DNA from 3 places in the Cellulomonas sp. GbtcB1 genome. Region 1 is predicted to be linked to each of the others. Evidence: riboswitches for the same ligand, from Rfam matches in the RefSeq annotation. Region 1 holds a riboswitch; each other region holds the start of a gene.
The links. A riboswitch is a leader RNA that binds a small molecule or an ion and turns the genes downstream of it on or off. The one in region 1 is predicted to bind S-adenosylmethionine.
Positions count from the first base shown of each region.

Region 1 (9,839 bases):
GGGAAGCTGAAGCCGGTGTTCGGCACCCGGCTCGACACCCCGGCGACGATGACCGCCGGCAACTCGACGCCGCTCACCGACGGCGCGTCCGCGGTGCTGCTCGCGTCCGAGGACTGGGCGCACGCCCGGGGGCTGACCCCGCTCGCCGCCGTGGTCGACGCCGAGACCGCCGCCGTCGACTTCGTGCACGGCGAGGACGGGCTGCTGATGGCGCCGGTGTACGCGGTGCCGCGGCTGCTCGCCCGGCAGGGCCTCGGGCTCGGCGACCTCGACTACGTGGAGATCCACGAGGCCTTCGCGTCCACGCTACTCACCACGCTGGCGGCCTGGGAGGACAAGGAGTTCTGCCTGTCCCGCCTCGGCCTGGACGACGCGCTCGGCACCGTCGACCGCGAGCGCCTCAACGTGCACGGCTCCTCGCTGGCGGCCGGGCACCCGTTCGCCGCGACCGGCGGCCGGATCGTGGCGACGGTCGCCAAGACGCTGCACCGGCGCCGCGCCGAGCTGCTCGCCGCCGGCGAGGACCGGCCGGTCCGCGCCCTGGTGTCCGTGTGCGCCGCGGGCGGCCTGGGGGTCGCGGCGATCCTGGAGGCGGTGTGATGGCGACCGACACCTACCTGGACCTGGTGAACAGCGGGTTCACCGCCAAGGTCGCGAAGCAGCTCGGCCTCCCCCGTCCCGCGCGGCTGCGCCGGTACCGCGCGGGCACCCCGCTCGTCGACGGCCCGGTGCTGGTCCTCGGCGAGGGCGGCGACGCCGACACGCTCGCGCACTTCCTGGCCGGCACCTCGCCCGAGCACAAGGGGTGGGACCTGGACGTGCGCCGGCACGCCGGCGAGGGCACCCGGTTCGCCGCCGTCGTCCTCGCCCTGACCGAGGTCGCGCACCCGCGGGACCTGGCCGAGCCCCTGCTGGCGCTCGCGCCGGTGCTCAAGACGCTCGCGCCGGGCGGCCGCGTCGTCACCGTGTCCCGGGGCGCCACGCCCGACCAGGCGCCCGCGCTCGCCGCCGCGCGGCAGGGCGTCGACGGCGCGCTGCGGTCGATCGCGAAGGAGCTCCGCGCCGGGGCCACCGGCAACGGCGTGGTCCTGGCCGACGACGTGCCGGTCACCGCCCCCGCCGTCCTCGGCGCGCTCCGGTTCCTGCTGTCCGCCCGGTCGGCCTACGTCGACGGCCAGCTGCTCCCGGTCGACTCCGCGGCCGGCACGCTGCCCGCCGACTGGGAGCGGCCGCTGGAGGGCCGGGTCGCCGTGGTGACCGGCGCCGCCCGCGGGATCGGCGAGGCCATCGCGACCACCCTCGCACGGGACGGCGCCACGGTCGTGGCCGTCGACGTGCCCGCCGCGGGCGAGGCGCTGGCCGCCGTCGCCAACCGGGTCCGCGGCACGGCGCTGCAGCTCGACGTCACCGCCGACGACGCCGGCGCCCGGATCCTCGAGCACGCGCTCGGGCGGCACGCGCGGCTCGACGTCATGGTGCACAACGCCGGCATCACGCGGGACAAGCTGCTCGCCAACATGACGCCCGACCGCTGGGAGTCGGTGATCGCGGTGAACATCGCGGCGCAGCTCCGGATCAACGAGGCCCTGCTGACCTCGGGCGACTTCGCCGACGCGCCGCGCATCGTGTCGCTCGCGTCGACGTCGGGCATCGCGGGCAACCGCGGGCAGAGCAACTACGCCGCGTCCAAGGGCGGGGTCATCGGCATGGTGCAGGCCACCGCGCCGCTGCTCGCCGCGTTCGGCGGCACCGCCAACGCGGTCGCCCCCGGGTTCATCGAGACCGAGATGACCGCGCGGATGCCGGCCCTCACCCGGCAGGTCGCGCGCCGGCTGTCGTCGCTCCAGCAGGGCGGGCTGCCGGTGGACGTGGCGGAGGCCGTGGCGTTCCTCGCGTCGCCGCAGGCGGGTGGGGTCGTCGGGCAGGTGCTGCGGGTGTGCGGGCAGAGCATGGTGGGCCGGTGACGGCGGTCGAGGCGCGGGAGCGGGACGCAGAGCCGGGCGGGCCGGGGGCGCCGGGGGTCGCTGGGGCAGCCGGCGCGGCCGGGTCCGCCGGGGCCGCCCGGCGTCGGGTGCTGACGCTCGCGGAGTCGCCCGGGCTCGGCGGGCTGTACGCGCGCGCCGGGCTGGCCTCGGGACGTGCGGCGGTCGGCGGTCCGGTGCGGCGGGCGCTGGGCGGGGTGCCGGGGATCCCGGGGGCCCCGAACGGTGAGGGTCCCCGCGCCGCCCCGGCGCTGCCGCGCGTCGAGCACCGGCTCGGCGGCGTCGTCCCCGACCCGGCGCGGCTCACCGCCTACCAGCACCTGGTCGGCGAGCCCGCGACGGACGTGCTGCCCGCGGGCTTCGTGCACGTCCTCGCGTTCCCGGTCGGCATCGCCCTGATCGTCCGGCCGGACTTCCCGATGCCGCCGCTCGGCATCGTGCACCTCGCCAACCGGGTCGAGCAGCACTCGCCGCTGCGGGTCGGGGACACGCTGGACATCCGGTCCTGGGCGGAGGACCTGCGGCCGCACCGCAAAGGCGCGCAGGTCGAGCTGATCGCCGAGGTGCGCCGCGCGGGCGCGCCCGCCGACGAGCCGCCGGCCTGGCGCGGGGTGTCGACCTACCTGGCGCCGGGGGTCCGGGTGCCCGGGCCGGAGCCGGAGGACGGCGCCCGCCCGGAGTTCGTCGCGCCCGTGCCCACCGGTCGGTGGGCGTTCGACGCCGGGGCGGGCCGCCGGTACGCCGCCGTGTCGGGCGACGCCAACCCCATCCACCTGCACCCGCTGACCGCGCGGGCGCTCGGGTTCCCGCGGGCCATCGCGCACGGGATGCTCACCGCCGCGCGGGCGCTCGCCGCGGTCGGCGCCCGGCGCGGGGAGGCGTACGACTGGGACGTGGAGTTCGCGTCGCCGGTCCTGCTGCCGTCGACGCCGGTGGTACGGGTCGCGGCGACGGGGGACGCGGCGTGGTCGGTGACGGCGTGGGACGCGAAGCGCCGGAAGCCGCACCTGACGGCGGAGGTGCGGGGGCGAGGGTGAGGCCGGCGCGGTCCGGCGGGTGCGGGGTGCCTAGGTGAACAGGGCGCGGAGCATCCGCCGGATCGGGCCGCCGCGGGTGAGGCGCTCGTACTCGGCGGTCCAGAACCGCTCCATCTCCATCTCGTGCCGGGTCGCCTCCTCCAGCCGCTCGCGTCGCTCGCGGTCGCGGTCCACGGCCTGCTGCCACAGGTCGCCGCCCTCCGACAGCCGCCGGACGTACTCGCGTGCCTCCGCGGCGAACTCCGGGCTCACCGGGCGGCGGCCGCCGCTGCTCGACCGCTGCTGGTCGGGGGTCATCGTCCCGCTCCCTCCGGCTCGGTGATCTGCTCCCACGTTACTGTCGCGAGCGCCGACCGCACAGGGTCGTCTGCGGCCGCGGCCAGCGCCTTGGGCACCGGGCCGAGGGCCTCGTCCTCGGTGCCGTCCAGGCGCTCCACCACCCAGGTGTACGACTCCCACCACTGCGCCCGGCGACGGTCCCGCTCCTGGCCCTCGCGTTCCCGTGACGCGAGCCACGCGGTGTGCCTCCTCGTCGCCACAGCCGCTGCCCGGTCGGCGCGGATCCGTGCCTGCGCCGCGGCAAGACCCAGCATCGCGGCAAGCACGGCCGCCAGCGCCGCCGGCCCCGGGGACAGCAGGAACTCCGCCAGCCACTCGGCCGTCCCGAGCGCCGGCGCCGCCTGCGTCACCGCCGCTCCCGCCGCCATGCCGACCACGCTAGAGGCCCCGGGACCCCGATCGACCGTCGTCCACAGCCGGGTTCGGGGTGCGAGGCTGGACCCATGCCCGCCCCGCGCACCGACCTCCTCGACCCGTACCCCGGCCCTGTCGAGCCCGAGGGCGACTACGACCGCCTCCTGCTCGACGGCCTCGACCTCGCCGGCGCCGACGCGGAGAGCGCCCGGTTCATCAAGTGCCTGCTCCGGGGGTGCGACCTCGATGGGGCGGAGCTCGACCACGCCCACCTCGTCGACACCACGCTCGCCGAGTGCCGGGCGGGGATGCTCCGCGCCCGCTCGGGCACGTGGCGCGACGTCACGCTCGAGGGCTGCCGGCTCGGCGCGCTCGAGGCGTTCGGCGGCTCCTGGGACCGGGTCACGGTCGAGGGCGGCAAGATCGACTACCTCAACCTGCGCGACGCCCGGCTGCAGGACGTCCGCCTCGTCGGCTGCACCATCGGCGACCTCGACCTCGCGGGCGTCCGTGCGGCGCGGGTCCGGCTGGAGGACTGCCGGGTCGGGCGGCTGGACCTGACCCGGGCGCAGCTGAAGGACGTCGACCTGCGCGGCGCGGAGCTCGCCGGCATCGACGGCACCGCCGGCCTGAAGGGCGCGACGATCAGCCAGGCGCAGCTGCTCGACCTGGCGGGCGCGCTGGCGGCGCACCTCGGGGTCGTCGTCCGCTGACGACGCCCCGCGGCCCCGGACGACCCGCCCCCTGCGCGGGCCGCCCGGCGCCGGGTTCTCAGTCCTCGACGGCCGGCCCGCAGGCCGCCGCGGCGGTCGCCGCGATCGCGTCGATGCCGGTCACGGCGGGCCGGGGCCGGGTGTCGTCCGCCACCGTCCAGCAGCCGTCGACGACCTCGTAGGACGCCGCAGGACCCTCGGTGACGTACGCGTGCAGCCCGGCGAGCAGCCGGTCGACCGTCTCCGTGGTCGTCCCGACCCCGACGGAGGCGCGGATCGCCCCGCCCGTCACCCCGACCCGGGCCAGCAGCGGGTGCGCGCAGAACCGCCCGTCCCGCACGCCGATGCCGTGCTCGGCGGACAGGTAGGCGGCCACCAGGCCGGAGTCGTGGTCGCCGAGCGTGAACGCGACCACGCCGACCGGGTCGGTCGAGTCGGACCACAGCCGCAGCACCCGGGCCCCCGGGATCGCGGCCAGCCCGTCGACCAGGCGCTCGCGCAGCGCGCGCTCGTGCTCGACCAGCGCCCCGGCGGGCAGGGCGTCCAGGGCGTCGCACGCCTCCGCCAGCGCGACGGCGCCGAGCACGTTGGGCGACCCGCCCTCGTGCCGCGCGGGCGCCGGCTGCCACAGCGTCCTGTCGGTGCGCACGTCGCGGACGGCGCCGCCGCCGGCCAGGTACGGCGTGCCCGCGTCGAGCCAGTCGCGCCGGCCCACCAGGGCGCCCGCGCCGAACGGCGCGTAGGTCTTGTGCCCGGAGAAGGCGACGTAGTCGACGCCGCTGGCCGCGAGCGAGAACGCCCGGTGCGGCACGAGCTGCGCGCCGTCGACGGCGACGCGGGCGCCGGCCTCCTGCGCGAGGGCGACCACCGAGGCGATCGGCAGCGCCTCGCCCGTGACGTTCGACGCCCCGGTCAGCGTGACGAGCGCGTACGGCTGGCGGGCGAGCTCGGTGCGCAGCGCCGTCAGCGTCTCGGCGACGGTCGACGCCGACGGCAGGATCGTCGCTGTGCGGCCGGAGCCCCGGACCGAGCGCACCCAGGGCAGCAGGTTCGCGTGGTGCTCGACGTCCAGGACGAGCACCCGGCCGCCGTCGGGGACGCAGCCGGCCAGCAGGTTCAGGGCGTCGGTGGTGTTCCGGGTGATCACCGCGACGTCGTCGGGGCGCGCGCCCACGAACCGGGCGACCGTCGCGCGGGACGCCTCGTACAGCGCCGTCGACACCTGGGACAGGTAGCCGGCGCCGCGGTGCACCGACGCGTAGAGCGGCAGCACCTCGACGACGCGGGCGGCGACGGACTCGAGCGCCGGCGCGGAGGCGGCGTAGTCGAGGTTCGCGTACGGCACGGACCGGCCGTCGACCAGAGGGACGCGCGTGTCCCCGCCGACGACGGGCAGCAGGGCGGTCTCGGCACACGAGGTGGTGGCGGTGACGGACATGGGACTACCCCCGAGCGGATCGGTGGGGGCCCGGTCGCCGACCGGGCGACCCCGCGCTTGCCGGCCACCGGTCGGTGGACGGCCAGGTCGTCACCCGGGGCACCCCGCCGCGGAGGGAGGGTTGCCGGCCAGCGAGCCGGGGCTTCGCGCTGGCGCTCATGACCTCGTCCGAGGATGCGGCGGCCCGCGCGCAGGTGTCAACCGTGGTCCACGGTGCGACACGGGTTCACCCGGGCGCGGCCGGGCGGTCATCCTGGTCCGGGCGATGGCGTAGCATCGCCGCACCATCCAGAGCGGCCGAGAGATCTGGCTCGTCGACGCCGCAGCAACCCGCGGACCCCCACCGGGGCCGGCCGAGGGTGCTTCCGCCAGATCCGATGGAGGAGAGGCATGACCGACACCGACGACCGCCTGCGCTACCGCCTGCTGACGGGGCCCGACGACCGCTCGTTCTGCGAGCGGGTCAGCGCCGCCCTGGCCGAGGGTTACGAGCTGCACGGCGGGCCCGCCGCCACCTTCGACGGGGAGCGCGTGATCGTCGCGCAGGCCGTCGTGCTGCCGGCCGCGGCCGCCCCGAGCACCCCGGTGCGCCCGCTGTGACCGCGCCGTACGCGGGTGACCTCACCCCGCAGGAGGCCTGGGACCTGCTGCTGACCGACGAGCGCGCCGTCCTCGTGGACGTCCGCACCGAGGGCGAGTGGCAGACCATCGGCGTCCCCGACACCGCCGACGCCGGCGAGGGCCGCACGGCGTTCGTCGAGTGGACCGACGCGTTCGGCCGGCCCAACCCGGCGTTCCTCGACGGTCTGGCCGCCGCCGGCGTGACCGCGGACGACCCGCGCCCCGTGGTGTTCCTGTGCCGGTCGGGCGTGCGCTCCGTCGCCGCCGCGGTCACCGCGACCGCCGCGGGCCTCGGCCCGGCGTACAACGTGCTCACCGGCTTCGAGGGCGACGTCGGCCCCGACGGCCGCCGGGGCCACCAGGGCTGGCGCGCGGCCGGCCTGCCGTGGCGGGAGGCGTGAGCGCCGCTCCCGGACCGGCGGACTGGCACGACGAGCGGCTTCCCCGGGAGTCCCTGCGCCCCGACACGCTCGCCGTGCGCGGCGGCCACGTCCGCACGCCGTTCCAGGAGACGTCCGAGGCGCTGTTCCTCACGCAGGGCTACGTCTACTCCCGCGCCGCCGACGCCGAGGCGGCGTTCGCGGGCGAGGCCGACCGGTTCCTGTACTCCCGGTACGGCAACCCGACGGTGTCGACATTCGAGGAGCGGCTCCGGCTGCTCGAGGGCGCCGAGGCCTGCTACGCCACGGCGTCCGGCATGTCGGCGGTGTTCACCGCGCTCGCCGCGCTCGTCCGGTCGGGCTCGCGGGTGGTCGCGGCGCGCGCGCTGTTCGGGTCGTCGGTGGTGATCTTCGACGAGATCCTCGCCAAGTGGGGCGTGCGCACCGACTACGTCGACGGCCACGTGCCCGCGCAGTGGGAGGAGGCCCTGTCGACGCCCGCGGACGTGGTGTTCTTCGAGACGCCGTCCAACCCGATGCAGGACCTGGTCGACATCGCCACGGTCAGCCGGCTCGCGCACGCCGCGGGCGCGGTCGTCGTCGTGGACAACGTGTTCGCGACGCCCGTGCTGTCCCGGCCGCTCGACTTCGGCGCCGACGTGGTCGTGTACTCGGCGACCAAGCACATCGACGGCCAGGGACGGGTGCTCGGCGGGGCCATCCTCGGCACCGACGCGTTCGTGCACGGGCCGGTGCAGACGCTGATCCGGAACACCGGGCCGTCGCTGTCGGCGTTCAACGCGTGGGTGCTGCTCAAGGGCCTGGAGACGCTGTCGCTGCGGGTCCGGCACCAGACGGCGTCCGCGCTGGAGCTGGCGACCCGGCTGGAGGGGCATCCGGTGATCGCGCAGGTCCGGTACCCGTACCTGCCCTCGCACCCGCAGCACGCCCTCGCGCTCGCGCAGCAGTCCGGCGGCGGCACGGTGGTGACGCTCGACCTGCGCGTGCCGGAGGGGTCGACGCCCGCGGAGGCCAAGGCGCTGACGTTCGGCGTGCTGGACGCGCTGCGGGTCGTGGACATCTCGAACAACCTCGGCGACGCGAAGTCGCTGGTCACGCACCCGGCGACGACGACGCACCGCAAGCTCGGCCCCGACGGGCGCGCTGCGGTCGGCATCGCGGAGTCGACGGTGCGGCTGTCGGTGGGGCTGGAGGACGTCGACGACCTGGCCGACGACCTGGAGCAGGCCCTCGGGACGCTGGGCGGCTGACGGCGGGGGCGGCCCGGCGGCGGTCACGTCGCCGGGCCGTCCTCCCACGGGCTCGGCAGCGGCGGCAGCGGCGTGATGCGGTCGCTGCGCCGCCACGCGACGACGGCCGCCACCACCAGTGGCGCGCCGGCGGCCACCGCGGCGGCGAGCACCCGCGGGACGGGCACCAGGTCGAGGGGCGCGGAGAACACCGCCTGGGGCCACATCCCGCCGACGGTCGCCACGGCGGCGACCGCGAGCGTGCCCGCCGCAACGACGACCGTACGGGCCCGGGACCCGGGTGGCGGCAGACGCCGGCCCACGGCCAGCACGCCGGCCCCGACCAGCAGCGCGACGGCGAGGCAGGGCACCAGGACCGGCACCAGGGTGATCGCCGTCCAGAAGGCCACGAGCACGAGCCAGTCCGCAAGGCCGAGGTGCCAGCCCAGGACCCCCGCGGCGCGCACCACCGCGAGCCACAGCGGCAGGACGACGCCCAGCAGCGCCCAGTGCCGGAGCCTCGTCACGCGCCGAGGCTACGGACGCGGCCCGGCCGTCAGGGGTCGTTCACTCCGGCGATCACGAGACCGACACCGACCAGCACGAACATCCCCCCGCCGAGCCGCTGCAGGATCATGTGCTGGCGCCGGGTCGGCTCGCCGTGGCGCCTGTACCGCGCGAACCGCGTGCGGTCGAGGCGACCGAGCACCCCTGCCAGCCCGGCGACCGCCGCGACGACGCCGATGACGACGAGCGGCCAGCCGTTCAGCATGGGACCGAGGGTCGCGGAACCCCGGCGTCCTCGCACGTCGGACCCCCGGAATCAGGGGTAGGTGCCCTCGGGCGCCGGACGGCGGGGGCGGTCCCGCTCCGGGCGCCAGCGCGCCCAGGCGGTCGCCGCCGCGAGGGTCAGCGGCAGGCCGACGAGCAGCGCCGACCACCCGAGCACCGCGGGCGCGAACGCCACCGCGACTCCGCCGGTGGCGAGGACCGCGCCCAGGAGGGTCGATCCCACCCCCGTGACCGCGACGGCGACGAGCCGGGCGCGGGGGCGGCGGGGGTCACCGGCCGGCGGCAGGCGGCGTGCGACGGCCAGCACCCCGGCGCCGACCAGGCCGCCCAGCAGCGCGGCGGGCACCGCGCCCAGCAGGAGGATCAGCACCGCGTACCCGAGGAACCCGGCACGGACCTCGGGGTCGCCGGCCCCCGTGAGCGCGACCAGCCACACGGCCAGCAGCAGCACGCCCAGGACCGACCATTGCCACACCCGTGTCATGGGAGCCCACCGTACCGACAGCCACGGTCACGACCGACGGCCGACGGCCCCGAGCCGGGCCTCCCGGGTCGGGCCCTCGCCCGGGCCCTGGGTCGGTGTCGGTGCCGCTGCACGGTGGAAGGTTGTGACGGACACGCCATCGGCGTGTCCGTCACAACCTTCCACCGTCGGGGCCGGCCGGGGTCGGGCGCCGGAGGTCAGGCCACCAGCGCGCGGAGCTCCGCCTCGACCTCGGCGCCGCCGGCCAGGGGGTGCAGGACCACGCCGTCGACGCCCGCGCGCCGGGCCACCTCGCCGACCTCGGCGACGAGCCGGTCCGCGGTCGTGACGACGCGGGTGTCGGCGGGCGCCCACGACAGGCCGGCGAGCGCGTCGAGGTACTCCAGGTGCGACCGCTTGCGGCGGGCGGTGCGCTCGTCACCGGCGAGCACGACCTCCAGGTCGAGCAG
Region 1 covers NZ_JAGXJG010000007.1:61,033-70,871, reverse strand. Annotated here, with positions in the region: gene KVT14_RS04420 (acetyl-CoA C-acetyltransferase) at 1-600, shown strand, start outside; gene KVT14_RS04415 (3-oxoacyl-ACP reductase) at 600-1,964, shown strand; gene KVT14_RS04410 (MaoC/PaaZ C-terminal domain-containing protein) at 1,961-3,019, shown strand; gene KVT14_RS04405 (hypothetical protein) at 3,050-3,316, opposite strand; gene KVT14_RS04400 (hypothetical protein) at 3,313-3,726, opposite strand; gene KVT14_RS04395 (pentapeptide repeat-containing protein) at 3,802-4,425, shown strand; gene KVT14_RS04390 (aminotransferase class V-fold PLP-dependent enzyme) at 4,484-5,863, opposite strand; SAM riboswitch class IV at 5,912-6,027, opposite strand; SAM riboswitch class I at 6,145-6,247, shown strand; gene KVT14_RS04385 (DUF1737 domain-containing protein) at 6,254-6,463, shown strand; gene KVT14_RS04380 (rhodanese-like domain-containing protein) at 6,460-6,885, shown strand; gene KVT14_RS04375 (O-succinylhomoserine sulfhydrylase) at 6,882-8,135, shown strand; gene KVT14_RS04370 (hypothetical protein) at 8,159-8,641, opposite strand; gene KVT14_RS04365 (hypothetical protein) at 8,671-8,886, opposite strand; gene KVT14_RS04360 (hypothetical protein) at 8,938-9,390, opposite strand; gene KVT14_RS04355 (hypothetical protein) at 9,588-9,839, opposite strand, start outside.

Region 2 (9,839 bases), on a different contig from region 1:
GGAGCTCCGCGAGCAGCGCGTCGCACAGGTCGTCGAGGTCCCGGGCGCCGTGCCGGGCGAGCGCCGCGCGCAGGTCGGCCAGCCCGGCGCGCAGCGGCCGGTTCCGCCGCTCGACCAGGCCGTCGGTGTAGAGCAGGACGGTCTCGCGGTACGCGAGGACCGTCTCGTGGTCGACCCGCTCCCGCGCGGGGTCGATGCCGAGCAGCAGATCGGGCCGCTGCTCGTCCAGCACGCGGACCGTCCCATCGGGGCCGACCACCATCGGCGGCGGGTGACCCGCGCTGGACCAGCGCAGCCGCGTGCGGCCTGCGGCACGCTCCTCGGGCGTCTGCTCGACGCGCGCGACGACGACCGTCGCGAGCGCCGGGATCTGCAGCGTCCGGACGGCGGCGTCGAGCAGGGCCAGCACGTCGGCCGGGCTGTTCCGCGTGACGACCGCGAACGCGCGGAGCATCGACCGGAGCTGCGACATGAGCGCCGCGGCCTCGACGTCGTGCCCGACCACGTCGCCGATGACGAGCATCGTGCCGCCGTCGTGCTGCAGGAACGCGTCGTACCAGTCGCCGCCGACGCGGGCCGCCTCCGCCGCGGGCTGGTAGCGGACGACGACCTGCATGTGGTCGGGCTCGACCGGCGCCGTGAGCAGCGAGCGCTGGAACGTCGCGGCGACGTCGCGCTGCCGTCGGTAGAGCCGCGCGTTGTCCAGGGCGATCGCGGCCGTGGCGATCACCTCCACCACGGAGGCGACCTCCTGCGGCGACAAGGGCGGCCGGCCGGGGCCGTTGAAGAGGCTGACGGCGCCGAGCGTGCGCCCGCGGCTCCTGAGCGGGGCGACGGTGAGAGAGCTCGGCGCGAGCAGCCCGACCAGGTCCCGGGCGGGTCCCGGGAGGAGCACGCGGTCCAGCGCCTCGACCGCGGCGTCGTGCACGTGCACCACCTCGCCGGAGTCGATCGCGCGCATGAGCATCGACCCCGGGACGAGCGCCCCGATCCGCTCGCGCGCGTACGCGGCGACCTGGTCCCGGCGGGCCGGGTCGGCGTGCCACCAGCCGACGTCGCGCAGCCGGCGGCGCGGGGCGCGGGACTCGTCGTCGTCGACGAGCGTCACCAGGCACCAGTCGGCGACCGCGGGGACGAGCAGGCGGGTCAAGCGCTCGACGGCCTCGTCGAGGGCCATCGTCCGGCCGAGGTCGGTCGCCACGGCCGACACCAGGGAGCGCTGCCCCACCGTCGTGCCCCGCACCTGACCCCCTCGCCCCGGGGTCCGCCTCGTCACCGGGGGCGGACCGCTGAGGCAGACGGTACGGCAGGGCCGCGCGCCGGCGCTCGGCGGGTCACACCACCGTCGGGTCGCAGGACCGTCACCGGCGGCCGAGCCCCGCCGGCCGTCACCAGCGGAGCGTGAACCAGACGACCTTGCCGCCGTCGGGCGCGGGCCGCCAGCCCCACGCCGACGTGACGGCGTCGAGGATGTGCAGCCCGTGCCCGCCGGGAAGCCCCTCGCGGTTGCTGCGCCGGCGGGGGAGCACGGCGGCGGCGGCGTCGCCGACCTCGTAGGTGAGCTGCCGGCGCGCACCGACGACGCTGACGGTGATCGTCCGGGTGCCGGGGGCGTGCCGCAGCGCGTTCGTGAACGCCTCGCTCATCGCGAGCTGCACGGCGTCCACGACGTCGTCCGGCGCGCCGGCCGCGCCCGCCCGTTCCATCGACCAGCTGCGGGCGCTCGCCAGGGACGAGGCCGACGACGGGAACGCGCGCTCGTCACCGCGACTCGTCCCAGGCACCCGCCGACCGTACCCGCCGCCGCAGCCCACGGCCCGCCGACACGGCAGGACCGCCTCCGACCTCACCCCGGCCGTCACCCTCCGGCTGGCCGGGCGCGCACTCGGCGCGACGGGACGGGGCCCCGCCCGCATACTGACCCCGTGACCTCGCTCCCGACGCCCGCGGGCGCCCAGCCGCCCGGCGGCCGCCTGCGCGTCGACCCGGACCGCCCCGCCGTGCTGCGCGCCGAGGGCGAGATCGACATCGACGTGGTGCACACGTTCGCCGAGGAGCTCGGCGTCGACGAGGTCGCCGCGGGCCGGGTGCTCGCGACGTCCGGGGTCGAGGAGGTCGACCTGACCGCGGCCACGTTCATCGACTCGTCGGCGATCGCGCTCCTCGTGTCGATCGCCCCGCACCGGCGGCCCGAGCGGCTGCGCGTGCGCGGCGCGACCGGGGCACCGCTGATGACGCTGCAGGTGACCGGGCTCGACTCCCTGCTGGACCTGGTGCCGGCCGAGGGCTGAGCCCGGGGCGCCCGGGCCCCGGGCGGGCTGCGGTCACACGGCCGCGAGCGCCGTCTCCCGCGCGTCCGCCGTGCCCCGGCGGGTGAGCGGGCCCCGCAGTCCCAGGTGCTCCCGCAGCGTGGTCCCCGCGTACGCGGTGCGGTACGCCCCGCGCTCCTGGAGCTCCGGGACGACCCGGTCGACGACGTCGTCCAGCCCGGACGGCACGAGCCACGGGCTCAGGTTGAACCCGTCCACGGCGCCCGTGCGGACGAATTGCACCAGCCGGTCGGCGACCGCGGACGGCGTGCCGACGAAGCCGCGCTCGCCGGACACGCGGATCACCAGGTCGCGGATGGACAGGCCCTCGGTCTCCGCGAGCGCGCGCCACCGCGCCGCGACCTCGTGCGTGCGGGCGCCGGTGGTCGACGAGCCGCCCTCCCCGCCGAGCTCGGCCACGGCCGGGTCGTGCGCGGGCAGCGGGCCGTCGGGGTCGTAGCCGCCCAGGTCCTCGCCCCAGATGGTGCCGACGACGTGCAGCGCGGTGGCGGGCGTGACCTGCTGCCGGGCGACCCAGCGCGCCTTCTCCTCGGCGTCCGCGGGGGTGTCGCCGACGACGATCGCCGTGCCCGGGAAGATCTTCACGTCGTCCTCCGGCCGGCCCGCCGCGACGGCGCGCGCCCGGATGTCCGCCGCGAACTCCAGCGCGTCCGCGAGCACCGACCCGTGCCGGGAGAAGATCACGTCCGCCGACCGCGCGGCGAAGTCCCGGCCCTGCGCCGAGTCGCCGGCCTGGAAGATCACCGGGTGCCCCTGCGGGCTGCGCGGCGTCGTGGGGTCGATGGTCACGTCCAGCAGGTCGCCGTGCGCCTCGACGCGCGCGACCCGCCCGCCGGGGCCGTCCGGCCACGCGTCCCAGATGCGCCGGGCCGTCGCGAGGACCTGCTCGGCGCGGTCGTAGCGGCGGGCGTGGTCGAGGTAGCCGCCGCGGCGGAAGTTCTCGCCGGTCCACGCGTTGTCGGTGGTCACGACGTTCCAGGCGGCGCGCCCGCCGGACAGCACGTCCAGGCTCGCGAGCCGCCGGGCCAGGTCGACGGGGTCGTTGTACGTGGTGTTCTGGGTGGCGACCAGGCCGATCCGCTCCGTCACGGCGGCCAGCGCGGCGAGCTGCGTGATCGCGTCGGGGCGGCCGACGACGTCGAGGTCGTGCAGCCGGCCCCGGCTCTCCCGCAGGCGGAGGCCCTCGCCGAGGAAGAACGCGTCGAACAAGCCGCGCTCGGCGGTGCGCGCGACCCGCTCGAAGGACGCGAAGTCCGTCTGCGAGCCGGACTCGGGGTCGGACCAGATGGTCGTGTGGTTGACGCCCTGGAAGAAGACGCCGAAGTGCACCTCGGCGTCGGGGCGGGTGATCGGGTACTCCTCGTCGGCGGTGCGGTCGGTCGGCTCGGTGTGCTGCGTCACGGCGGGGCTCCTCAGGCGGTCGCGCGGGCCGCGCCCGCGAAGCGGTTCTCGGGCCGGGTCAGGCCCAGGTGGTCGCGCAGGGTGGTGCCCGCGCGCGGGGCGGCGGTCCGCCGGTCGGCGCGCAGGGCGGGCAGCACGTCCCGGGCCAGCACCGGCAGGTCGGCGTCGAGCGCGGCGGCGAGCAGCCGGACCCCGGCCACGGCGGGGTCGTCCGCGAGCTCGGCCAGCAGGGCGCGCAGCCCGGCCGCCGTGCCCACGTGGCGCAGCGCGGTGCCCGGCGCCCACGGCTCGGCGGCGTCGAGCTCGGCGAGCCGGTCCACGGCCGTGCGGCCGCCGGCGTCGAGGACCACCTGCACCTCCACCACCGCCCGCGCGCCGGGGTCGGCGTCTGCCGCAGCCCGTGCCGCGGCCCGGGCGCCCGCGGCGTCGGGACCGCCGACCAGCACGACGTCCACCAGGCGCTCGCCGTCCCGGCCGGGACCGGCGACGTCCCCGGCCCGCGCCAGGACGACGGGCTGGCCCTGCGGAGGCCGCGGCGTGATGAGCGGGCCCACGACGGAGAACGACTCCCCGGCGAAGTTCACCGGGTGGATCCGGTCCCGGTCGACGTACCGGCCGGTGCCGACGTCGCGGATCACCGCGTCGTCCTCCCAGGAGTCCCACAGGTCGCGGACGACCTGCACGACGTCCCGGGCCTCGCGGCCGAGGTCGGCGACCGGCGCGCGACCGTACGCCGCCGGGGCGGCGTCGCCGGGGGTCACCGCGGCCAGCCAGCCCGCGCGGCCGGACGCGGCCAGGTCGAGCGAGGCGAGCTGCGTCGCGACGTGGAACGGCTCCGGGTAGGTGGTCGGCACCTCGGGCACCAGGCCGATCGCCGTGGTCGTGCGGGCGACGAACGCGGCGCGGGTGACCGCGTCGAGGCGGGCCCCGGTGGGGTCGCCCGGGACGGCGGCGAGGGCGGCGTCGGCGAAGGTGACGAAGGTCAGGCCGGCGTGCTCGGCGTGCCGGACGGCGCGGGCCAGGCGGGCGCCCGACACGAGGTCGGCGGGCGCGAGGCCGGACAGCGCGGCGGCGGCCGGGTGCGCGCCGGCGCCGTCGACGTCGAGGCCGGTGAGGAGCGGGGGGACGGTCACGGGGTCTCCGGTGGGTCGGGGGAGCGGCGGGATCGGGGCGGGTGCGGCGGGGCCGCGGCGTCACAGGGCGGTGTGCGTGCCGATCCGGTGGTAGGTGCGGTCGTGGTAGACCAGCGGCGAGGCGCCGTCGCCGGGCTCGGCGTCGTCCGGGCCGCCCGCGGACAGCGCCCGCAGCGACACGAGGTACGAGTCGCCGACGGGCGTGCGCTGGACGACGCGGGCGCGCACCCAGGAGACGGCGCCGTCGATCACGGGCTCGCCGGTCGGGAGCGAGGACCAGCCGCCGGCGGCGAACCGGTCCAGGCCGCTGGTGGCGAACCGTGCGGACACGTCGTCCTGGTGGTCCGCGAGGAAGCTCACGGCCAGCGTGCGCGCCGCGGACACGGCGGGCCAGGAGGACGACGTCGAGGCGAGCGAGAACGCGAGCAGCGGCGGGGCCGCGGACACCGAGATGACCGAGGTCGCGGTGAACCCGACCGGTCGGCCGGCGTGCCGCAGCGCGACTACGGCGACCCCGGCGGGGTGCCGGCGGAACACCCGCTTGAACTGCTGCGGGTCGAGCTGGGGCTCGTCCTGCTCGGCGAGCAGCCGCTCGAGCGGGCCCAGGTCCGTGCGCTCGGCGGTCACCGGGTCGCCCCGGCGAGCGCGACGGCGGGTGCGGCGGACGCGGCGGGCTCGGCGGCCGGCGCGAGCCCGAGCGCCCGGCGGAGCGGCGCGGCGGCCCGGGCCAGCCACGCGTCCAGCGCGGGGTCGAGGTCGGCGAGCTGGGCCTCGGTCAGGGTCAGCGAGCGCGCGGGGACGACCGCGCCCAGCTCGACGAGCACGGGGCGCAGGTGCACCTCGCCGGCGAGCGCGTGCGCCGGGTTGCCGGACACCACGAGCGGCACGGCCACGACGCCGGCCAGCCCGTCCGGGCCGTACAGGTCGAGGAACGCCTTGAGCAGGCCGGTGTAGGACGCCTTGTAGACCGGGGTCGCGACGACCGCGACGTCGGCGGCGGCCACCCGCGCGAGCGCGGCGTCGGCGGCGGGGTGCGCCGGGGCGAGCAGCTCGCCGGCGAGCGTCGCGAGGTCGACGACCTCGACGGCGGCGGGGGTGGCGCGGTCGGCCGACGTGAGCGCGGCCAGGCGCTCGGCGGCGGCGCGCGCGGCGCCCAGGGTGCGGGACCCGGCGCGCGGGTTCCCGGAGACGGCGACGACGGACGGGGACGACATGGTGGCCTCGCAAAGGGGGTCGATCACGGTTGCCGTGCGGCGGAGCGGCGCGTGCCGGCCGACGGCCAGGTCATCTCCCGGAGCACCCCGCCGTGACGTGGGGTTGCTGCCCAGCCAGCCGGGGCTTGGCGCTGGGACTCGTGACCTCGGGGCGGAGGTCTAGCACCGCTCCGGGTCCGCCGGCGCCGGCGGGTGGCGAGTTCTCACGATCCGGGACCGTGCGAACGCCTGGGACCTTGGTCCTGTGACATCGCTCCGGCATGCGAGACGCGGCGGCCCGGCCGTTGACGCCCCCGGGTCCGGTTCGTAGGTTCCGGGCACCGGTTCGCCACCGGGGTGCGCCGCAGGGCGGGCCCCGGGACGGGCCGGGTGGTCATGAGCTCCGACGCGAAGCCCCGGCTGGTCGGACGGCAACCCCCCGCGCGGGTGGGTGCCCCGGGTGAGGACCAGGTCCGCCGCCGCCGGCGACGGACAACACGCGGACCCGCCCGACCGGGCGGGGGCACACGAGGAGAACGCATGAGCCGGACCGTGCAGGCGCCGTGGGCGCCCTCGGCACCCGCCCTGCCGACCGCCGCCGCCGCGCCCGGCGGCCGCTGTCGCTGTCGCCGCTGACGGCGCAGCCCCCGGCCAGGCGCCCCGCCCGGGGCGCGTGACCCCGGCCCCGCGCGGCGCCTGAGCCCGGCCCCGCGGCGCCCGCGCCGTGCCCGGTCACGTCTCGGGACGCCCACCGCGCCGACCTGACCGATCCGCGCGAGCGGGCCGCCCGGCCCGCGCCGGCTCGTCTCGGTCCGCGCCGACCCGCGCCGAGAGAGGACGCGCGGGTCGAGATAGGACCTTCCACGGTCCGATCTCGGCGCGGGGGTCCGATCTCGGCGAGCCGGGGCGCCTGCCCGCTCGTCGATCCGCCGCCCGCGCGTCGCCGTGGCGCGCCCCGGCGCGCCCGCGACCGCCTCACCACCCGCCCCCGAACGGAGCCGTCATGCCCTTCTCGTCCCCCAGCGCCGGCCGCCGCGCGCTGCTCGGCGTCGACCTGACCGCCGCCGGCGCCCGGCCCGGCGCGGTCGGCGCCCACGGCGCCGTCGCCGCCCGCGCGTTCGACGGCGAGCGGCTCGCCCGCCTGGTGCACCGCGCCGATCGCGGCCTGCTCGACCTCGTGGTGCTCGGCGACGCCCTGCTGCTGCACCCCGGGCGTCGGCAGGTGCCCGGCCGGCTCGACGCCGCCGTCGCCGCGGCGCGGGTCGCCCCGCTGGTCCGGACCGCCGCGCTGGTGGCGGGCGTCCCGCACGACCAGGTCGAGCCGGGCCACCTCGCGGGTGGCGTCCGCGGGGTGCAGAACGCGGCGGGAGGTGCGGCGGGCTGGCAGCTGTCCGGCCCGGGGGCGACCGGCGGCCGCGCCGACCTCGCCGAGCCGGGGGCCCTCGGGGCCGGGTCCGCCTCTCGCGTTGCTGCTCCCGCGGGCTCTGCCGCTGCCGCAGTCGCTGCCGCGGGAGCCGCCGCCGCAGACGTTGCCGGTGGGGCTCCCGCAGACGCTGCTGCCGCTGCCGCTGCCGAGCGCCGGTGGGCGGACCGCGCGGCCGCCGCCCTGGACGCCGTCCTCGCCGCCTGGGCCGCGGGGGAGCCCGGCGCGGTGCGCCGCGGCGGGGACGGCCGGTTCCGCGTCGACCACGACGGCATCCGGTTCGCGGTCCGTGGCCGGTCGGCCGCTCGCAGCACCGCTCGCGGTGGCGACGGGGACGGCACCGCCCCCGCGGAGCGCCCGCTCGTGGTGGTGCCCGTCGCGGGCCCGGCCGCCGAGGCGCTCGCGGGCCGGTACGCCGACGTCGCCCGGCTCACGGCGCCGGACCTGGAGGCCGCCGCCGCGGCCCGGTCCCGGGTGCGCGCCGCCGCCGTGGCCGCGGGCCGGCCCGCCGACGCGGTGCGCGTCCTGCTCGACGTCGACGTCGCCCTCGCCGACGACCGGGAGTCCGCCCTCGCGCGGCTGGACCTGGTGCGCTCCGTCGACCGGCCGGACATCGGCGTCGCCGGCGCGGTCGTCGCGGGCACCGGGGCCGACCTGGCGACCGTGCTCGCCGACGCCGTCCGCGACGGCGCGGTCGACGGGTTCGTCGCGCTCCCGACCTCGGTGGAGGCGGACCTGGCGGCGCTCGTCGAGCGGACGGTTCCCGCGCTGCAGCAGGCGGGCGCGTTCCGGCTGCGGCCCGGCGACGGCGACGAGCCCGGCGACCGGGAACCGGCGGTGGTCCGCCGCCGCGCGTCGGCCGCCCGCGGCGACGGACGGGCCGACGGGCGTACCGACGCCCGTGCCGACCGGCTCGCCCTCGCGGAGGGCCCCTGGTCCGCCGCGCCGTTCGCCCTCACCTGACGGCCCCGCCCCTGACGGCGCCCGCCACCGCACCCCGCACCCCGCACCCCGCACCCACCGAGAGGTGACCCGATGACCACGACCCCGCTGCGGGCACGCGCGTCCCACGCGGCCGCGCCGGACCCTGCCCGGCTCGACCCCGCCGCGATCGGCCGGGCCCGGCTCGACCCGGCCCCGTTCGACCCGGCCCGGCTCGACGCCGCCTCGATCGACCCCGCCCGGCTCGACGCCGCCTCGATCGACCCCGCCCCGCTCGACCCGGGCCCGCTCGACCCCGCGCGGCTCGCCGTGCGCGACGCCCGGCTGCACGATCCGCTGGTCGGGCCGCTGCTCGACGGCCTGGCGCACGAGTACAGCACCCGGTACACCGGCCTGCTCACCCCCGCCGAGCTCCGCGACGAGCTGGAGCACTACGGCGTCGAGGAGTTCGCCCCGCCGCACGGCGCCCTCGTGCTCGTGCTGGAGGACGGCGAGCCGGTGGCGGGCGGGGCGTTCCGCCGCCGGTGGGAGCCGGAGCACGGCGACGCCGCCCGGCTCGCCGACCCGGGCGCCCGGGACGCCGAGGGAGCGCCCGCGGTGCCGACCGCGGAGCTCAAGCGGATCTGGACCCACGAGGCGCACCGCCGCCGCGGGCTGGCCCGGGTCGTGCTCGCCGCGCTGGAGGCGCGCGCCGCCGCGGCCGGCTACCCCCGGGTCTACCTGACGACCGGCCCGAAGCAGCCGGAGGCGGTCGGCCTGTACCTGGCGGCCGGGTACACCCCGCTGTTCGAGCCCGCCGCGTACCCGGGCGACCTCGTCCCGCACGCGTTCGAGAAGTGGCTCGCCCGGTGAGCGCCGCGACCACGGCCCCCGCGGCCGGGCCCGGCGCGCCGCCGGCCGCCCTCGACGTCGACCGCCCCGAGGTCCTCGCCGACCTGCCCGTGCTGCCCGCGCGGCACCCCGGCCGCTGGGTCGCCACCGCCGGCGTGGCCGTCCTGCTCGCGATGGTGCTCAGCTCGCTGCTCACCAACCCGCAGTGGGAGTGGGACGTCGTCGCGCAGTACCTGACCTGGCCGTCCGTGCTGGAGGGCGTGTGGGCCACCGTCCGGCTGACCGCCGTCGCCGCCGTGATCGGCTTCGGGCTCGGCACGGTGCTCGCGCTGATGCGGCTGTCCCGGTCGCCGCTGCTGCAGTCGGTGTCCTGGGCGTACTCGTGGGTGTTCCGGTCCGTGCCGCTGATCCTGCAGCTCCTGCTCTGGTACAACCTCGCCTACCTGTACCCGCAGCTCTCGCTCGGCATCCCGTTCGGGCCGGAGTGGCTGCAGTTCGACACGCTCGACGTCGTCGACAAGTTCGGCGCCGCGGTCCTGGGTCTCGGGCTGTCGCAGGCGGCGTACTCCGCCGAGATCGTCCGCGC
Region 2 covers NZ_JAGXJG010000001.1:255,008-264,846, reverse strand. Annotated here, with positions in the region: gene KVT14_RS01200 (SpoIIE family protein phosphatase) at 1-1,243, opposite strand, end outside; gene KVT14_RS23090 (ATP-binding protein) at 1,389-1,784, opposite strand; gene KVT14_RS01190 (STAS domain-containing protein) at 1,926-2,291, shown strand; gene KVT14_RS01185 (NtaA/DmoA family FMN-dependent monooxygenase) at 2,325-3,680, opposite strand; gene KVT14_RS01180 (LLM class flavin-dependent oxidoreductase) at 3,743-4,864, opposite strand; gene KVT14_RS01175 (flavin reductase family protein) at 4,925-5,491, opposite strand; gene KVT14_RS01170 (NAD(P)H-dependent oxidoreductase) at 5,488-6,078, opposite strand; SAM riboswitch class IV at 6,121-6,224, opposite strand; SAM riboswitch class IV at 6,450-6,563, shown strand; gene KVT14_RS01165 (LLM class flavin-dependent oxidoreductase) at 7,061-8,443, shown strand; gene KVT14_RS01160 (GNAT family N-acetyltransferase) at 8,516-9,274, shown strand; gene KVT14_RS01155 (amino acid ABC transporter permease) at 9,271-9,839, shown strand, end outside.
Region 2: it holds a riboswitch for S-adenosylmethionine, as region 1 does, so the genes downstream of both, KVT14_RS01170 (NAD(P)H-dependent oxidoreductase) here and KVT14_RS04385 (DUF1737 domain-containing protein) in region 1, are expected to answer to the same signal.

Region 3 (9,839 bases), on a different contig from region 1:
GACGTGACGCCGATGAGCAGGCGCCGGCGGCCCAGCCGGTCGGCCAGCGGGCCGGACAGCATCGTGAAGATGCCGAAGAACAGCACGCCGATGATCTGCATGAGCACGAAGTGCACGTACGGGATCCCCAGGCCGCCGGGCTCGCCGTCCTCCGGCGCGACGGCACGGGTGCCGTAGGTCAGCGTGAAGTTCGTCATCAGGTAGAACAGCACGTAGGTCGCCAGCATGATGAACGTGCCGAGCAGGGTCTCGCGCCAGTGGAACTTCAGCGTCGTGCCGAGCGGCACCTTGGTGATGGTGCCCTTCTTCTCGGCCTGGGTGAACGCCTCGGACTCGACCAGCTTGAGCCGCACCCACAGGCCGATGATCACCATCACGGCGGAGAACAGGAACGGCACGCGCCAGCCCCAGGACATGAACGCGTCCGAGCCCTGGCCGAGGACGCCGTTGATGATGAGGAAGATCCCGTTGGCGATGATGAAGCCGAGCGGGGCGCCCAGCTGCGGGAACGTGCCGTACCAGGCGCGCTTCCCGGCCGGGGCGTTCTCGGTGGCGACCAGCGCGGCACCCGACCACTCGCCGCCGAGCGCGAATCCCTGCGCGAGCCGCAGCACCAGCAGCGCGACCGTGGCGCCGACGCCGATGTGGCCGAACGTCGGCAGCAGCCCGATGAGGAACGTCGCGACGCCCATGGTGAGCAGCGAGTAGACCAGCGTCGTCTTGCGGCCCCGGCGGTCGCCGAGGTGCCCGAAGAAGATCGCGCCGATCGGGCGCGCCACCATCGCGGCGCCGAACACCGCGAACGACGCGAGCAGCGCCGTGGTGTCGTTCCCGGTGGGGAAGAACAGCTTCGGGAACACGAGGACGGCGGCCGTCGCGTACACGTAGAAGTCGTAGAACTCGATGGTGGTGCCCACGAGGCTCGCCGCGATGACGCGGGACGGCGAGTTGAGCGGCCGGGACTCGGCCGGCGGCGTGGTGGTGGGCACTGCGGTGGCTGACATGCGGGGCTCCTCGACGATCCGGGTGGCGCGGACCACCGGCGGTCGTCGGGGTCGGCTCCAGGTCGGCTCGCGGGACGGTCGGTGCTCCAGCGCTCGGGCGACCTTACGCCGTCTCACTTGTCAGACAAGTCGTGACCGCATGATGGACGCCCTGGCGCCGTCGTCCCCAGGGCACGCGCGCGGTGCGGGCTGTGGAGGGCGGCGACCGGGTGTCGCACCGGTGCGGCAGAGTGGCGGCATGACGAGCAGCGACGCCCCCGACACCCTCCCCGCCCCCGCGGGCCGCCGCTGCTTCGGCGACGGCGACCCGCTCTACGAGCGCTACCACGACGAGGAGTGGGGCGTCCCGGTGCACGGCGAGCGGGAGCTGTTCGAGCGCATGACGCTCGAGGCGTTCCAGTCGGGCCTCGCGTGGATCACGATCCTCCGCCGCCGCGAGGGCTTCCGCGCGGCATTCGCGGAGTTCGACCCGGCCGTCGTGGCGGGGTTCGACGAGCACGACGTCGAGCGGCTGATGGCGGACACCGGGATCATCCGGAACCGCGCCAAGATCACGGCGGCCGTCGCCAACGCCCGCGCCCTGCTGGAGCTGCACGGCCGCGGGTTCAGCCTGGACGAGCTGTTCTGGTCGGCGGCGCCCCTGACTGCCGGCACCCGCCCGCGGCCGCGCACGTTCGCGGACGTCCCGGCGACCACCCCGGAGTCGGCGGCCCTGGCGAAGGAGCTCAAGCGGCACGGGTTCCGGTTCGTCGGGCCGACGACGGCCTACGCGGCCATGCAGGCGTGCGGGATCGTCGACGACCACCTGGCGGACTGCCCCGTCGTCCTGGCGCGCGCCGGGGGGTGACGCATCCGTGCGCCGCCACCCGCCGCAGGTGTCTCTAGTGCGACATTGCCTTGAGTGTCTATCCCACACAGGACTACGCTCGTGAGACGGACTGCGGTGCTGCGCCGGGTCCGGCGAGCCGCCCGCGACGCGGGTGTGCCGTACGAGGTCGTCGAGCTCACGAACCACACGGGCGTCGTGGTCGGGGGCGTGCGCTCGACGCTCGGCCGGCACTCCGAGATCGACGACGTCACGGCTCGGAAGTTCTTCGACCAGTTCGCGTCGGTGCTCGGGAAGGGGTGGTGGCGGTGACCCGGTACACGGTCACGGCCGAGCGCGGGCGTCGCTGGTGGGTCCTCCAGTGCGTCGAGCACCCCGGGGCCATCTCCGAGGTGGCTCGCCTGGACCAGGCAGCGACCGCCATGCGCGAGGCGATCGCCTTCGTCGCGCAGGTCGACCCCTCCGACGTCGAGGTCGACCTGCGGCCGGCCGTCCCCGACGAGGTGGGCGCGCACGTCCGCGCCGCCGAACGCCTGCGCGCGGAGGCGCACCGCGCGAACCGCGAGGCCGCCGTCGAGTCGCGCGCGGCAGCCCGGGTGCTGCGCGACGCCGGGCTCTCCGTCCGCGACGTCGGGACCGTCCTGGGCGTGTCGCACCAGCGCGCCCACCAGCTCCTGGCGGGCTGAGGGGCGGCTCGCCCGCCCGCCGAGGCCCGACGGCGTCAGCCCTCCCCGAACGCCCGCACGGGCAGTCCGTCCACCGCCACGTCCACACCGAACACCGCCCCCGCCACCGGGTCCCCGTCCGCGTGCGCGGTCGTCACGTACGCCCGCCCCGAGCCCGGCGCCCCGAACCCCAGGCAGGTCACCTGCGCCGTGGGCACGCGGACCGCGCCGAGCGGGGTCCCGTCCGGCCCGAACCGCAGCACCGCGCCACCGCCGTACAGCGCGACCCAGAGGCAGCCCTCCCCGTCGACCGTCGTGCCGTCGGGCTGCGGCCCGTCCGGGTCGAACGACAGGAACGGCTCGGGGGCCGCGGCGGTGCCCGTCACGGCGTCGTACGGCAGCCGGTACACGGTCGCGGCACTGGTGTCCGTGACGTAGAGCGTCGCGCCGTCGGGGCTCCACTGGAGCCCGTTGCCGACCCCCACCCCGGTGAGCACCGCGTCGACCTCGAGGCCGCCCTCCCCGGCGACCACGCGGTACACGGTGCCGTCGCCCGGCGAGCCGTCCCGCGGCATCGTCGCGACCCACAGCCGGCCGGCGCCGTCGACGCCGCCGTCGTTGAACCGGTAGTCGCGCGGCATGTCCGCCGGCCGGGTCAGCGGACCGAGGGTCGTGCCGTCGTGCACGCCGAGGCCGTCCGCGGTCGCGAGCAGCAGCCCGCCCGCGGCGGACGGCCAGGCGAGCGAGACCGGGGACGGCACGCTGACCACGGCGTCGCGCGCGTGGTCGCCCTCGGCCCAGCGGTGCACGCTGCACGCGTCGATGTCGACCCAGACGACCGAGTCGTCCCGCGCGTCGTGCACGGGCCGCTCCCCCAGGCGCGCGCGGACCTCGCCGAGGACCAGGGCCTCGGGCGCGTCCCGCGGCACCAGGGCCCGGGCGTCGATCCGGCGGTCGGGCAGCGGGATGGTGCGCAGGTCGGTCACCCCATGCAGCCTGGCACGGCGCCGTCGCGCCCGCCCGGCCGCGGGCGCGACGGCGGATCCACGGTGTGAGCCCGGTCACCGAAAGATGACGCGTCAGGGGCAGTGGACGGCGACGGCCGCCGGGCCTAGTGTGGCGGCACCCATCCAGAGCGACCGAGAGACCTGGCTCGTCGACGTCGCAGCAACCCCCCTCCTCACCGAGGGTGCGGGTGCTTCCGCCAGGTTCGATGGAGCTGACGATGAGCAGTCACGACGCACCTGCGCACCTCGCGGGCACCGCCGTGCCGGACGGCCTCGGGGCCGTGGACCGCCCGACCGTGTCGTTCGAGCTGTTCCCGCCGCGGAACCCGGACGCCGCGCCCCGGCTGTGGTCGACGGTGCAGCAGCTCGCCGCGGCCCGCCCCGACTTCGTCTCCGTCACGTACGGCGCCTCGGGCAGCACCCGGACCACGACCCGACAGCTCGTCCGGCGGCTGCTGCGCGAGACCTCGCTGACCCCGATCGCGCACCTCACCTGCGTCGCCAGCTCGCGCGAGGACCTCGCGGCGACGATCGAGGAGTTCCTCGACGAGGGCGTACGGTCGTTCCTGGCCCTGCGCGGCGACCCGCCCGCCGACCGCTCCTGGGAGCCGCACCCCGAGGGCCTCCCGACCGCGAGCGCCCTCGTGGAGCTGCTGCGGGACGTCGAGCGGCGGCGGTGCGCCAGCAGCCCGGCGCAGGCGGTGCGCGCCGCCACCCGGCCGCTGTCCGTCGCCGTGGCGGCGTTCCCGCGCGGCAACGCGGGGGCCGGCAGCACCCGGGAGCAGGACGTCGCGGCCCTGCTCGCCAAGCAGCGGGCCGGCGCGGACTTCGCGATCACCCAGGTGTTCTACGACGCCGGCTCGTACCTCGAGCTCGTGGCCCTGGCGCGCGACGCCGGCGTCACGATCCCGATCCTCCCGGGCGTCATCCCCACCACCGACCCGGCCCGGCTCCGTCGCGTGGCGCAGCTGACGGGCGTGCCCGTCCCGGACACCCTGCTCGCGCGGCTCGACGCCTTCGACGCCGACGACCCGGCAGAGGTCGCGGCGCGGCACCGCCTGGGCACCCGCCTGGGCGTCGACCTGGTGAACGCCGTCCTCGACGGCGGCGCGCCCGGCGTGCACCTCTACACGTTCAACGCCCACGGCCCGGCGCTCGACCTGCTGGACGGCGCGGGACTGGGCGGCGACGCCCCCCGCGCGCACCTGCGCGTCGGCCTCGAGCCGGCCGCCGCCGCGTCCGCCCCCACGACCAACCCGACCCCCGTTCCCACCAGCTGAGGCGAGAGATGACCGACCTGACCCACCCGTTCCCCGCCGGCACCGTCCTGGGCTACCCCCGGATCGGCCCGCGCCGCGAGCTGAAGAAGGCCCTCGAGGCGTTCTGGGCCGGCCGCGCGAGCGCCGAGGAGGTCGAGGCCACCGCCGCCGACCTGCGCCGCCGGACCCGCACCCGCCTGGCCGAGCTCGGATTGGACACCCGGCTGCCCGCGATCCCGAGCGCCTTCTCGTTCTACGACCACGTCCTCGACGCGGCCGCGGTCCTCGGCGCCGTGCCCGAGCGGTTCGCCGACCTGCTCGCCGCCGACGGCGGCCTCGACCTCGCGGGGTACTCGACCGTGGCCCGCGGCCGCGGCGACGACCTGCCGCTCGAGATGACGAAGTGGTTCGACTCGAACTACCACTACCTCGTCCCGGAGATCGGCCCGGCGACGCCGTTCCGGTACGCCAGCGACCGCCCGGTGCGCGAGCTCGCGGAGGGCCTCGCGGACGGCGTGCTCACTCGCCCGGTGCTGGTCGGCCCGGTGACGTTCCTCGCGCTGGCCAAGGCCGCCGAGGGCTCGCCCGAGGACTTCCTGCCGATCGACCGGCTCGCCGACGTGCTGCCGGTGTACGCCGCGCTGCTCCGCGACCTGGCCCGCGCCGGCGCCACCTGGGTGCAGCTGGACGAGCCCGCCCTGGTCTCCGACTCGACCGGCGTCCCGGCCGACCGGCTGCTCGCGGCGGCCGCCGAGGCGTACCGCGCCCTGGCGACCGACCTGCCCGCCTCCGAGCGCCCCGCGATCCTGGTCGCCGCGCCGTACGGCGACCTCCAGGACGCCCTGCCGGTGCTGGCCGGCACCGACGTCGAGGGCCTCGCGCTCGACCTGGTCCGCGGCGCGCTGCCCGCCGGCCCCGTCGAGGGCCTGGCGTCGAAGGTGCTCGTCGGTGGCGTGGTCGACGGCCACAACATCTGGCGTGCGGACCTCGACGCCGCGCTCGGCTCGCTCGAGTCGCTGGAGGGCCTCGGCGCCCGGCAGGTCGCCGTCGCCACGTCGACGTCGCTGTTCCACGTCCCGCACGACGTCGAGGACGAGCCGCAGCTCGACCCGACGCTGCGCTCCTGGCTGGCGTTCGCGGACCAGAAGGTCGCCGAGGTCGTCACGCTCGCGACCGGCCTGACCGAGGGTCGCGAGGCCGTGCTCGCCGAGCTGCTCGCCGCGGCCGACGCGCGCCGGTCCCGCGCCGCGGCGCCGGGCGTCGTGCGGCCGGAGGTCCGGGACCGGCTCACCGGGCTGCCTGCCGACGCGTTCCACCGCGGCGACTTCGAGGGGCGCCGGGTCGCGCAGGCCGAGCGTCTGCAGCTCCCCGCGCTGCCGACCACGACGATCGGCTCGTTCCCGCAGACGCCCGAGATCCGCGTGGCCCGCGCCGCGTTCGGTCGCGGCGAGCTCACCGCCGCGCAGTACGAGGACGAGATGAAGGCGGAGATCCGCCGGGTCGTCGAGCTGCAGGAGGAGATCGGCCTCGACGTGCTCGTGCACGGCGAGCCCGAGCGCAACGACATGGTGCAGTACTTCGCCGAGAACCTGGACGGGTTCGCGGTCACCGCCAACGGCTGGGTCCAGTCGTACGGCTCGCGCTGCACCCGCCCGTCGATCCTGTGGGGCGACGTGTCCCGGCCGGCGCCGATCACGGTGCCGTGGACGACGTACACGCAGTCGCTCACCGCCAAGCCGGTGAAGGGCATGCTGACCGGCCCGGTGACGATCCTGGCGTGGTCCTTCGTCCGCGACGACCAGCCGCTGGCCGACACCGCCAACCAGGTGGCCCTCGCCCTGCGGGACGAGATCGCCGACCTCGAGGCCGCGGGCACCGCGATCGTCCAGGTCGACGAGCCCGCGCTGCGGGAGCTGCTGCCGCTGCGCGCCGCCGACCACGACGCCTACCTCGACTGGTCGGTGCGCTCGTTCCGGCTCGCGACCTCGGGCGTGCGCCCCGACACCCAGATCCACACGCACCTCTGCTACTCGGAGTTCGGCGAGATCTTCGGGGCGATCGACGGCCTGGACGCCGACGTGACGTCGATCGAGGCGGCCCGGTCGAAGATGGAGATCCTCGGCGACATCGCGTCCGAGGGCTACCCGCGGGGCATCGGCCCGGGTGTCTACGACATCCACTCGCCGCGCGTGCCGAGCGAGGCCGAGGTGACCGAGCTCCTCACCGAGGCGGTGCGCGTCGTCGACCCGGCGCAGCTCTGGGTGAACCCGGACTGCGGCCTCAAGACCCGCCGGTACGCCGAGGTCACCCCGTCGCTCCAGCACGTCCTGGCCGCCACCCGGACGGTGCGCGCGTCGCTGGCGGTGCCGACGGCCTGACGCGCCGCCGGCCCGGGCGCGACCCGGACGCGCGACCGCCCCGGTCCCCCACGCAGGGGGCCGGGGCGGTTGTCGTGCAGCCGCGTCGCCGGTCAGGCGCTCGCACGCTCCTGCGGAGCGGCGTCGGCGCCCGCCTCGATGGTCGCCGGCGTCCCACCGGTGCTGACCTCGATGCGGCGCGGCTTGGCCTCCTCGGCCACGGGGATGGTCAGGCTGAGCACGCCGTCCGCGTACGACGCGGTGATGGCGTCCAGGTCGAGCCCGCGGCCGACGGTGAGCTGCCGCGCGTAGGTCCCGACCGGGCGCTCCTTGGCGAGCCACTGCACCCCGTCCTCCGTCCGCGCGGTGCGCTGCGCGCGGATCGTCAGGGTGCGGTCGTCGACGTTCACGTCGATCGAGCCGGGGTCGGCGCCCGGCAGGTCGACGCTCAGGACGTAGTGGTCGCCCGAGCGGAACAGGTCCATCGGCATGGTCGCCGACGCTCGCTGCTGGCCGAGGACCTGGTTCATCAGCCGGTCCATCTCCTGAAACGGGTCGAATCGCGTAGCCACAGCCCGTCACCTCCTCGAAGCGTCACGGCGGTCCGGACGGTCCGGGACCGCTGCTGCCCCGGCGCTGCCGCGCCAGGAGGGCTACGAGAGATGTTCTAGCACTCGAGAGGTGCGAGTGCCAGATCGAGCGGGACGTGTTCGCTGACGGATGAACCCGCAGGTCAGGCGGTGCGCCGAGCGGTGCCCGCCGGGTCCGTCGCCGCCGACAGCGCCTCCACGATCCGCACGTCCGCGTCCAGCCAGGGCACCGTGAGCCACTGCCCGCGCGGCAGCCAGCGCAGGTCGTCGTGCTCGACCAGCGGCCGCGGCTCGCCGGCGGTCACGCGGGCCAGCCAGAGCCGCATCACGTACCGCTCGCTGAGCCACCAGGCGCCGTCGTCGGGTCCGACGAGCTCCGTGCCGAGCTCGACGGCGACGCCCAGCTCCTCGCGGATCTCCCGGTGCACGGCGTCCTCGGGGGACTCGCCCGGCTCCACCTTGCCGCCGGGGAACTCCCACCGGCCCGCGAGGCTCACGGGCGCGCGGCGGCGGGCCGCCAGCAGGGCGCCCGGGGCGGCGAGGTCGTCGACCAGCGCGGCGGCGACGACGAGGACGGGGCGGGTCATGCCGCCCAGTGTCCCAGGCGCGCGTGTCGCGCGCGTGACACGGCCGTGGCCCGCGCGATGGATCCACTCGCACCGGCACGCCCGCGCGCGTCGGTGCGAGTGGATCCGTCGGGCGGAGCTCAGCCCTGCCGCAGCTCGTTCTTGAGCTCGCGCTGCGCGTGCTCCAGCGCCTCGCGCGCCGGCACGCCGGACTCGTAGATCTCGGTGAGCGTCACGGTGCCGAACCGGCTGTTCACCGCCGGCAGGTCGGGGCTGGCGAACGACTCGAAGTGCCCGATGCCGTCCTTGACCTCGTTCAGCACGTCGAACAGGTTGGTCGTGAAGTACTGGTTGAACTGGTTCTCCGGGTTCCGGGTGACCTCCTCGTCCTCCCACACCGCCATGTTCACGGGGTCGAACCCGAGCACCTCCCACACGGCGACGTTGGCCTCCGGGGAGAGCTTGGCGAACCCGAGCCACTCGGCCGCCAGGTCACGGACGGGCGAGTCCGCCGCGACCGCCGTGCCGGTGCCCCCGCCGCCGATCGTCAGCGTGTCCGACCCGGGCACGACCGGCGCGGGCGCGATGGCGATCTTCCCCGCGAGGTCGGGCATGTAGTCGACGAACCGCGAGGTGTACCAGGCGGGGTAGACGATCGCGGCGTAGTCGCCGCGCGCGATGGCCCCGTACGCCTCCTCGTCGTCGGGGCTCGATCCCGGGATCGGCGAGATCGCGCCTGCGTCGACCATGGCCTGCATCATCTCGAAGGACTCGACCACGACCGGGTCGTCGACCTGGACCGTGCCGTCCTCGGCGAACAGCTCGCCGCCGTTCTGGGCGATCACCAGCGGCTCCACGAAGAACACGTCGGTGTTCGCCGTGCCGAACGCCCGCCCCGTGGCGGCGCTGTACTCCGCCCCCGCTGCGGCGAAGTCGTCCCAGGTGGTGATGGTCGAGTAGTCGACGCCCGCCTCGTCGAGCAGCTCGGTGTTGTAGAACGTGACGAACGCGCCGACGTGGGTCGGCAGCCCGTAGACCGCGTCGCCGCGGCTGTACAGGTCGAGCCGCGCCTCGACCACGTCCTCGCGGTAGGGCTCGGCGACGGCGGACAGGTCCATGAGCGGCGGGGTGTCGCCGCGGACGAAGTTGGCGAACTTCGTCACCTCGATGTCGACCAGGTCCGGCATGCCGGTGCCGGAGTTGGCCGCGAGCTGCAGCTTGTTGTGCATGTCCTGGTAGGGGTACACGGTGAGGCGGAGATCGATCGCACGGTCCGGGTTCAGCTCGTTCCACCGGTCCGCCATCTGCTCGTACAGCACCCCGTGCAGCTCGCCGAAGATCCACATCTCCACCGGCGTCGAGCCGTCCGCGTCGCTCGGGGCGTCCCGCGGGCCGTCCGCCCCGCCCCCGGTCCCGCACGCGAGGCACGCGGCGAGCACCATCGCACCGGTCACCGCGGACGCCGTCGTCCTTGTTCGTGACATTCTGCTTCTCCTTTGTCTGCGTCGCACGGGTCAGCCCTTGACGGCGCCCGCGGTCATTCCCTCCACGAAGAACCGCTGGAA
Region 3 covers NZ_JAGXJG010000005.1:96,099-105,937, reverse strand. Annotated here, with positions in the region: gene KVT14_RS03565 (MFS transporter) at 1-1,004, opposite strand, end outside; gene KVT14_RS03560 (DNA-3-methyladenine glycosylase I) at 1,243-1,851, shown strand; gene KVT14_RS03555 (ribonuclease PH) at 1,933-2,142, shown strand; gene KVT14_RS03550 (hypothetical protein) at 2,139-2,516, shown strand; gene KVT14_RS03545 (SMP-30/gluconolactonase/LRE family protein) at 2,552-3,481, opposite strand; SAM riboswitch class I at 3,619-3,727, shown strand; gene KVT14_RS03540 (methylenetetrahydrofolate reductase) at 3,721-4,782, shown strand; gene metE (5-methyltetrahydropteroyltriglutamate--homocysteine S-methyltransferase) at 4,791-7,139, shown strand; gene KVT14_RS03530 (Hsp20/alpha crystallin family protein) at 7,232-7,690, opposite strand; gene KVT14_RS03525 ((deoxy)nucleoside triphosphate pyrophosphohydrolase) at 7,852-8,295, opposite strand; gene KVT14_RS03520 (ABC transporter substrate-binding protein) at 8,415-9,758, opposite strand; gene KVT14_RS03515 (carbohydrate ABC transporter permease) at 9,789-9,839, opposite strand, start outside.
Region 3: it holds a riboswitch for S-adenosylmethionine, as region 1 does, so the genes downstream of both, KVT14_RS03540 (methylenetetrahydrofolate reductase) here and KVT14_RS04385 (DUF1737 domain-containing protein) in region 1, are expected to answer to the same signal.